DNA from 3 places in the Robertmurraya sp. GLU-23 genome. Region 3 is predicted to be linked to each of the others. Evidence: riboswitches for the same ligand, from Rfam matches in the RefSeq annotation. Region 3 holds a riboswitch; each other region holds the start of a gene.

Region 1 (3,233 bases), on a different contig from region 3:
AACAAACACTCGATCGGTTCGAAACGATGAGGATGATAGTGTCATATAGACTCCAATACCCTTTTCAGATCCTAACCATTCAGATATAACGGCTCCCATGACACTGTAAGTGGCTGAAATTTTCAGCCCTGAAAAGATCGAAGGGAGGGCAAATGGAAATTCAAGTTTCCAAAATAATTGTCGTTTTGTTGCTCCTGCCATTCGCATATAATGGAAGAGATCTGCAGCAACCTGGCGAAATCCATCCATGGCTGAAATGGTAATTGGAAAGAAACAAACCAGAGTGATAACAATTAATTTGGGTAATAAACCGAAGCCAAACCATATCACAAGAAGTGGAGCAAGTACGATAATGGGTATATTTTGCGATAAAATAAGAAGCGGATATAAAGACTCTTTTAAAAAAGGGATATTATGTAAAATAAAAGCAGTTAACAGACCTACGGTAACTCCAGAAACAAAGCCAAGAAAAATAAGCTGAATGGTGGATGTAAGGTGTACAGAGACAGTGCCCCAACCATTTATGAGTTCGTTAAAAATTTGTGAAGGAGTTGGGAGAAGCCAATTTGGAATCTCAGTAATTCTTGCTGTGAATTCCCAGCCAATGAATAAAAGGAGGAGAACTAAAATTGGTCTCCATCCTTTTTGTAATTTTTGTATCATGAACGATATTTCTCCGTAAGTGTATCCATTTTAATTCCACCTGGTTGATATAGAATCTTCACCTGTGAAATAACATTGCTACTTCCCATTTCAATCATCTTCTCATTCATTTTCGTAATGACTGCAAAAAGTTCCTGAAGATCACCCTCCATAGTTGTTTCTAAGGGATGAACTTCATACTTTACTCCTGACGCGTCAATAATGGCTATTGCTTCATCTACGTAAGGAATCACATTTTCACCGTTTTTTGTCTTAGGGATAATTTGTATACTAACAAGTGCGTTTGTCATATGATCAACTCCTAGTGTGGTAAAAATTCATTAGTAAAGGCTTTTTCTGCTTCTAACTCTGATTCTAACAACCCATTCTCAAGCATCCAAGAAGCATAGTTTTCCCATACTTCTAAACGTTGCTCTCCCCATTGGTCTGCATCGTCTTGATATTTGGTAGCAAGCCATTCCTGACTTTTCTTTACAAGCTCTGCGTCAAGCTCTGGAGCAGCTTTGATTAGGACATCCGCCGCATCGGAAGGGTTGTCGATAGCGAATTCATAGCCTTTTGAAGCGGCTTTCACAAAAGCTTTTACTGTTTCTGGATCATTGTTAATCATGTTTTCACTAGTTGTTAGCACAGGTGTATAGTAGTCTAGCTTTTCGGAGTAATCGGTTAAGTAAACCATATTGATGTCTTCTCCTCGTAATTCTGCTTCCACGCCTGTCCAACCGTAGTATATCCATGCAAAGTCAATATCACGTTCAACAGCAGTAAAGAAATCCGCATCGCCTATGTTTACAATATTCACCTTTTCTACATCTGCTTGTTCTTGCTTCATAAGGGAGTCGATGATGGATTGTTCTACAGGTGAGCCCCAGCCACCGTATGTTTTTCCTTCAAAATCCTTAGGAGATTGAATATTTTTAGATGCCGGTGATGCGAACCCAGATGTATTGTGTTGAATGACTGCAGCTATAGAAACAAGAGGTACCCCTTGAACTCTTGCCTGTGTAATACCCTCTTGATAACCTACACCAAAGTCTGCTTTTTCTGAAGCAACAAGTTGATCAGCACCAGCTTCTCCAGGCATCTGAATGGTCACATCAAGACCTTCGTCTTCAAAAAAGCCTTTTTCTTTTGCGACATATAGCCCTGTGTGATTTGTATTTGGAGTCCAATCAAGAACAACTGTTACTTTTTTTAAGTCAGCGCTTGATTCCTCCTTTTCTGTTTGTTGTTCATTTGTTTCTGAACATCCTGCGAGTAATACAGAAGCTGCAAATGCAACTATCCATTTTTTCATTACTTTCTCCTCCAATGGTATAAGTAGGATATGAACTGAACCTTTCGACGCAAAAAAACGCCGCAGTTTTTGAACCGGGCGCATATGTTTAAACAAATTTATTGTTTAAAGAATATGTTTCCTACGCTGGTATCATCCAGATCAGGTTCAAAGGGTCAGCATCAGTTGGATGCACTCTCAACCGGTCTTCACCGGTCCCCCTACAATTCTTACCTATTTAGTTTGATTTCTATCTCATTATAGCAGAAATTATTTTCTTGAAAAGGAAGAACTTTCATGAATAAATCAATATAATGATATGTTTGTGATTGCTTTTGTAAAGAACAGATTGCAAACTTCATACAGTCACGATAAGATTGAAGTTATGGATGAATTTGTGTAAGGAAAGAAAGGAAATTCTATAATGGCAAAAAATTTTAAAGATGATGTACAATCACGTCGCACATTTGCGATCATTTCCCACCCGGATGCTGGGAAAACGACATTAACAGAAAAGTTATTGTTATTTGGTGGAGCCATTCGTGATGCGGGAACAGTTAAAGGAAAGAAAACGGGTAAGTTTGCAACGAGCGATTGGATGGAAATTGAGAAACAACGTGGTATTTCCGTTACGTCGAGTGTGATGCAATTTGATTATAATGACTGTCGAGTGAATATTCTTGATACACCAGGTCACCAAGACTTCAGTGAAGATACGTATCGAACTCTTACAGCTGTTGATAGTGCGGTCATGATTATCGATTCAGCAAAAGGGATAGAGGAGCAGACCTTAAAGCTATTTAAAGTGTGCCGAATGAGAGGTATTCCGATTTTTACCTTTATCAATAAGCTTGATCGTCAGGGGAAATCTCCATTAGAACTTTTAGCTGAGCTTGAAGAGGTTATGGGAATAGAATCATATCCGATGAACTGGCCGATCGGAATGGGGAAAGAATTTCTCGGTATATATGACCGTTTCTACAAGCGAATTGAACAATTCCGTGTGGAAGAGGAAGAACGATTTGTTGGGTTAAATGAAGATGGAGAAATAGAAGGAGATCATAAACTAAAGCAATACTCCTTGTATGACCAAACGTTAGAGGAAATCATGCTATTAAATGAAGCGGGAAATGAATTTTCTCGTGAAAGAATAGCAAATGGGGAACTAACACCTGTATTCTTTGGTAGCGCCCTAGCGAACTTTGGTGTTCAAACTTTTCTAGAAACATATCTTCAATTTGCACCTGCACCTCAAGCACGGGAGTCTACAGAAGGAAAAATTGATCCATTATCA
Region 2 (3,233 bases), on a different contig from region 3:
CCTATAAATGGGGGAGCAAACATGAATATCACTGTTCGAAAAAAAATTATAGGTAGTTTTGTTATTGTTTTATTTATGTTAGTAGTTGTAGCAAGTGCTGGGATTTTTCAACTATATTCAGTAAACAATACGTATCAATCATTCTTAAGTGAAGAAGTAGGTCAAAAGCTAGAAGTGAAAAATCTCCAAGAGCAAATGATTAGAAAATCAGCAGCCGTAAGGAGCTTCCTACTCACTGGAGAGGCTGACTATCTGACAGAATATGATGAGGCAGTAAAGAGCTTTGATAACTCTATGAAAAAATTAAAAACAACAATCACTGATAATGAGTTATTAGATACGTTAACTGCTCTTGAGGAAATGTCAACAAATGATTCGAAATTTGCTCAAGACCAAATACAAATGAAAAAAGACAACGATGAATTAGGTTATTTAATCCTAGCAAAATCAACTGCTCAAACGTTAGGTATGCAGTTTAATGCAAAAGTAAATGAACTTCTATCTATTCAGGAGAAACATTTAGACCATGCAAGTAGCTTGACCACAAAAAAAATAGATGGAATTGTTACAATAATGATTGTGATCAGTGTAACTGCGATTCTTGTTGCATTAGTACTAGCGACAATTATAAGTTTACAGATTGCGAAACCAATTGTTCATGCATCTAAGGCAATTGAGAAGGTTGCGAGCGGAGACCTATCTATAGATGAGATTCAAGTGAAGAATAAAGACGAAATTGGGGCAATGATCCAGTCTGTCAACTCAATGGTTTCTGGATTAAGAGAAGTTGTTATACAAGTTAGAGATTCATCAGCTCAAGTTGCAGCTAGTAGTGAACAACTAAGTACAAGTGCGCAGGACAGTACTCAAGCAAGTGAACAAATTTCTTATATTGTTGAACAAAACTCAGAGGGTATGGATTTGCAACTGCAACATTTAACCAAAATTCACACATTAATTGAAGAGATGTCTAGCAATATAAGTTTGATTACAAAAAGTAGTGAAAAAATGCTCGTCACAGCTGATAATACGTTTCAAGTTACAGATCAAGGAGCATTATCTATCGAAAAAGTAGTTAACCAAATGAATTTGATTAATGATGGTGTTTTGAATGCCTCAGAAATCATTCGTCAGTTAGGTAGGCGTTCAAATGAAATTACTTCTATCCTAAATATGATTACAACGGTTGCAGATCAGACGAATCTGCTAGCCTTAAATGCGGCAATCGAAGCTGCAAGAGCAGGTGAACATGGCAAGGGATTTGCTGTAGTTGCAGACGAAGTAAGAAAGCTCGCAGAGGAATCAAAAAAATCAGCTGATCAAATTACAAAAATGATTTCTTATATCCAATCTGAAACGGATCTAGCTGTATCTGCAATGGAAGAACAGTCTCACAAAGTATCAGAAGGATTCGAATATAGTCAGGATGCAAAGAAAGCGTTTGCTCTAATTGGAGAGTCAATGGGAGACGTAATAGAAAAGGTATCTGACGTTTCATGTGCCATTGAACTACTAAGTATGCATAGTACAAATGTCGTACAAGCAATTGACGAAGTAAAAGGAATCGCAGAAGAAAGCGTTGCAACAACCAGAGAAGTAGCAGCCGGAACAGAAGAAAACGTTGCTACTCTCCAGGAAGTAACCGCAAGTGCTCAAGATCTATCAGGTATGGCAGAAACCTTACAGCAGTTGGTTCGCAGATTTAAAATATAAACATGAAAAGCATCTATTCAACTAGATGCTTTTCTATTTAATTTTATATGATATAATGAATACGAAATTATAAACAAACTACATACAACGAAACCACAAGGGGAGCGTTATGCTGAGAGTGAACGTTTGTTCTGACCCTTTGAACCTGTTAGATAATTCTAGCGCAGGGATGTGGAAAGACTGCATTTTTCGTGTAATCATGTCTATCTACGCTCTCCTTGAGGTTTCCAGAAAAAGGGGAGATTTTTTTATATGGGAAACAAACGATTAATTATGATGATTGAAGCATCTTTTTTTGCAGCCTTTGCATTAATTCTAGACCTTCTTCCATCGATTAAGCTTTCGTCTAGTATTTCTATTTCATTTGCGATGGTACCAATTTTGATTATCTCCTTTAGATGGGGATTCGTTGCTGCAACCGCTTCTGGATTTTTATGGGGACTATTACAAATTTCTATGGGTGATGCATATATTTTGACTCCGTTACAGGGCTTCATTGAGTATTTTCTTGCCTTTGCGTTTATTGGATTTGCAGGTTTCTTTATGAAAAAAATTCAGGTAGCACTAACAGAAAATAAAAAGAAAGCCCTTCAATGGATCATCGTTGCCACATTCGTTGGAAGTGGGGCACGTTATTTTTGGCATTTTATCGCGGGATTTTTATTCTGGGGAGAATATGCACCGGATGGGATGTCTCCATTCTTATTTTCGCTAGGCGTAAACGGTGGAACAATGATTGGAGCAGCTATCTATTGTTCCGTTATTTTATTCCTTTTAGTGTCTAGTTCCCCAAGATTTCTTCTCCACAAAAGGGTTTCCTCTCCAGAGACTTTGAAAAAAATATCGTAATCCAACACTCGTCCAATGTTTTGGGCGAGTTTTTTGTATGGTTTTTCCTCAATGAGAGAAACTATACCAATAACTAACATTTCAAATGGAGGATTTTATGAAAAAAACTTCATTTATCATTTTTTTGGTCATTTTTACACTGTTCCCTCATCATGGACATGGCCAGGAAGTGAAAAAGGCAGCTATTATTATTGACGATTTTGGTGGTGGTGTGGGAGGTGTTAAGGATTTTCTAGAAGGTGATGTGCAAATCACGGCGGCTATTATGCCTTTTAATGAGCTTTCAAAAAAGCATGCAGAATGGGCATATGAAAATGGCTTAGAGATCATGGTACACTTGCCTATGCAGCCGAAAAAAGGAAAGGCATCTTGGTTAGGACCAAAGCCAATAACGAATGATTTATCAAAGGAAGAAGTAAGAAAGAGAGTCATTGATGCTATCGATAGTGTTCCTCATGCTATGGGATTAAATAATCATATGGGCTCGCTTGTCGTTGAGAATGAAGAGATTGTCAGGGTGATTGTCGAAGTGGCAAAGGAAAAGCAGCTATATATTGTAGATAGTGCAACAAGTCCAAAATCAAAATTTGAGGAAATCACTGAGGAATTAAATGTACCATTTATTAAGCGAGATGTGTTTTTAGATGATATCTGTTCTGTGAATCAGGTCA
Region 3 (3,233 bases):
ATTTGCTGATAGGATTGCACCATCGATGGGTGAACCTTTCTTGATCGACAAAACTTTCGGTAGATACGATTATTTTCGTACTGGTAGGCAAAGACCTGTAAAGCTAATGAATCAAATGAATCTTTTTCTTCATTTTCAATAAAAGTGAGAATTCTTTCCTTGATATTTTCATAGTGCATGATGTGGCTCTCCTTATGATGAATGTGTCAGTATTTCCCAATCTTTTACGACAGGTTGGTAGCCAAGTTCTCTTAGTGATTCCTTTACCTCAGCCACACTTCTTTTGTCCGATATTTCAAATTGACTATGTGTGTGTTCTTTATTGGCGTATCCCCCTACAACGGTTGATGAGGCAGCAGACATTTTGGTCACTCCTAATGGAAGCAAATGACGTCTTAGTTCAGCACTTTCTCTCGTTGATAGAGTCATTCCTGCACGTGGTAAAAATAAACGGGACGCGAGCATGGCTTGAACCAAATTTTTATCTGTAACATCCACCTTTGGTTGAAAGCCACCAAGATTTGGCCGAATTCGAGGAAATGACAGAGCAATATCCGTTTCAAGATAATTTTTTTGTAAATAATGACCATGAATTCCAGTGAAAAAGACTTCCTTTCTCCACTCATCCATTCCTAGTAGTGCTCCGATATTGACGGATCTCATGCCAGCTTTGGCACCTCTTTCAGGTGCATCTAGTCGATAGCGATAATTCCGCTTCGGTCCCTTTAAGTGGTGTTCTTTATAGATTTCTTCGTTGTACACTTCTTGGTACACCGTTAATCCATCAATTCCCCGGGCAACAAGTGTTCGGTACTCTTCCGTATCTAATGGCTGTATCTCAATGGATAGAGAAGAAAAATAGTTTTTCATCACATCAATCGTTTCACACAAATAATCGACGGAGGAATGTAGACGAGATTCTCCCGTTAGTAAGATAATATGTCGTAATCCCATTTTGACAAGTGCCTTCGATTCTTCTTCAATCTCCGCCAAAGTCAGTTTTCTACGTGGAAAATCATTATCAATACTAAAACTACAGTACGTACATTTGTTCACACAATAATCGGTTAAATATAGTGGTGCGTATAATTGAATCGTACGACCAAAATGCTGTACAGTACGGTGATGAGCCTTTTGCGCCATTTCTTCTAAACAATGTTCAGCAGCTGGAGATAATAGAATTAAGAAGTCTTCTGTATGAAGTCTCTCTTTTTGCAAAACCTTTTTTACGTCTTGAGTGGTGATGGTGGAAAAAAAGTGGTCAAATGGATAATTTTTTATTTTTACAAATTCATCGTAAAATGACATTTCACTCACCTACCCTAAAAATCCTGTTAATGGAGATGACGCTTGTGCAGTCGTAGTCGTCGGTCCTACACCACTTAGATAGGCTTTCCTTCCAGCCTTGACTGCTAGATCAAAGGCGATGGCCATTTCAACTGGATCCTTAGCTGTAGCAATGGCTGTATTTACTAGTACAGCGGCTGCCCCCATTTCCATTGCTTCTGCGGCTTCTGATGGCTTTCCAATTCCTGCATCAACAATGATTGGAAGCTCCATTTCTTCTATTAAAATTTGGATCAGTTCCTTCGTCCGAATTCCTCGATTTGAACCGATCGGAGATCCAAGTGGCATAATGGCTGCTGCTCCAGCATTTTGCATGGCTTTTGCTGCCATTAAGTCTGGGCTCATATAAGGTAGAACGAGAAACCCTTCATTTGCTAAAATCTCAGTTGCCTTAGTCGTTTCGTAATTGTCAGGAAGCAAGTACTTTTGGTCGGAAATGACCTCGATTTTAATCCAATTTCCCATACCGGCTGCTCTTGCAAGTCGGGCAATTCGAACCGCTTCGTCGGCGGTTCTCGCTCCCGACGTATTCGGAAGCAAAATCATGTTTTTAGGAATGTCTTCTAAGATGTTTTCTTCCCCAGTAGCATGCAGGTCGACTCGTCTCAAAGCGACAGTAACAACCTGTGAACCGGATTGGGTTAGTGCTTCTTTCATAAGTTTGTGATTATAAAATTTGCCTGTTCCGGTGAGTAGGCGATTATGTAGCTGTGTGTTTCCAATCGTTAATAAGTCGGTCATTGTGGTTCCTCCTATTGGTTTGTTTTGAATAAATAAAAAAGACTTACCAATCTTGGCAAGCCTTCACTTTCTTACATAGAGCTTTTCCTCTTAATAGAGCTCATGCAAAATGATTGCTTCCCTACGTTGGTTCTAACCAAATCAGGTTCAAGGGTTGGAAAGTTTCCTCTCAGCCTTTAGGCACCCCTAGCTAATTTCAAATTTTATTTGATTCCGATTTTTGATTTGTTTCGATTGTAAGCCCAATGATTGGTTGGACCGTGACCGGATCCGATGTGTAAGTCATCCTCAATGGCTGCCTGTATAAAGTCTTTTGCCACTTGCACCGCCTGTACAACCGAGCTTCCTTTTGCGAGTTGAGCGGTTATGGCAGCGGAAAAGGTACAACCTGTGCCATGAGTATTTTTTGTGGAAATCCGATTTGAAGTAAAGGTGTGAAATTTTTCTCCATCATATAAAAGATCAATCATTTCTTCACTTTCCGGATCATGGCCCCCCTTAATCATGACAGCTTCAGCACCCATCTCATGGAGCAATTTTGCTGCTTGTTTTCGGTCATTCATCGTCTCAATTTTTATTCCTGTAAGCACCTCGGCTTCTGGAATATTTGGTGTAACGATCGTCGCGAGTGGCAGTAATTTTTCTTTTAATGCTTTTACTGCTTCGTTTTGTAAAAGTGAAGCACCCCCTTTTGCAATCATCACCGGATCTACGACGATGTGTTCCATCTCATAAATTTCTATAAATCTCGCAACGGCCTCAATGGTGTCACTGTTAAATAACATCCCGGTTTTGATCGCATCTGGACGCAAATCTTCAGCAATTGATTGGAGTTGTTCTTGAATTCCTTCCAAAGGAACTGAATATACCCCCTGTACCCCTGTTGTGTTTTGTGCGGTTACGGCTGTTATCACAGACATTCCGTACACATCTAATTCTTGAAATGTTTTCAGATCGGCCTGTATGCCAGCCCCTCCACCACTATCTGAACCGGCAATGGTTAATGCTTTATTTACCATAGTGAATAACCTCTCCTTGACTAAAATTCATCAACTAATCTACGTAATAGCTTGGTATGCTCTTGAATATGACTGGCTCGACAAATATCGGAAATAATCGCTAGGCCATTTGCTCCTACTTTCATA

What was found. A riboswitch is a leader RNA that binds a small molecule or an ion and turns the genes downstream of it on or off. The one in region 3 is predicted to bind thiamine pyrophosphate.
Region 1: another riboswitch for thiamine pyrophosphate. It lies ahead of ACVBAX_RS04435 (ABC transporter substrate-binding protein); the one in region 3 lies ahead of ACVBAX_RS09740 (thiazole synthase).
Region 2: another riboswitch for thiamine pyrophosphate. It lies ahead of thiT (energy-coupled thiamine transporter ThiT); the one in region 3 lies ahead of ACVBAX_RS09740 (thiazole synthase).

What each region holds. Positions count from the first base shown of each region.
Region 1 is NZ_JBRKCV010000002.1:22,275-25,507, forward strand. Features, by position in the region: gene ACVBAX_RS04425 (ABC transporter permease) at 1-663, opposite strand, end outside; gene ACVBAX_RS04430 (thiamine-binding protein) at 660-953, opposite strand; gene ACVBAX_RS04435 (ABC transporter substrate-binding protein) at 965-1,960, opposite strand; TPP riboswitch at 2,062-2,172, opposite strand; gene ACVBAX_RS04440 (peptide chain release factor 3) at 2,364-3,233, shown strand, end outside.
Region 2 is NZ_JBRKCV010000001.1:794,176-797,408, forward strand. Features, by position in the region: gene ACVBAX_RS04085 (methyl-accepting chemotaxis protein) at 22-1,713, shown strand; TPP riboswitch at 1,802-1,900, shown strand; gene thiT (energy-coupled thiamine transporter ThiT) at 1,966-2,562, shown strand; gene ACVBAX_RS04095 (divergent polysaccharide deacetylase family protein) at 2,660-3,233, shown strand, end outside.
Region 3 is NZ_JBRKCV010000004.1:124,892-128,124, reverse strand. Features, by position in the region: gene ACVBAX_RS09750 (LuxE/PaaK family acyltransferase) at 1-179, opposite strand, end outside; gene thiH (2-iminoacetate synthase ThiH) at 193-1,308, opposite strand; gene ACVBAX_RS09740 (thiazole synthase) at 1,318-2,088, opposite strand; TPP riboswitch at 2,190-2,286, opposite strand; gene thiD (bifunctional hydroxymethylpyrimidine kinase/phosphomethylpyrimidine kinase) at 2,292-3,107, opposite strand; gene thiE (thiamine phosphate synthase) at 3,128-3,233, opposite strand, start outside.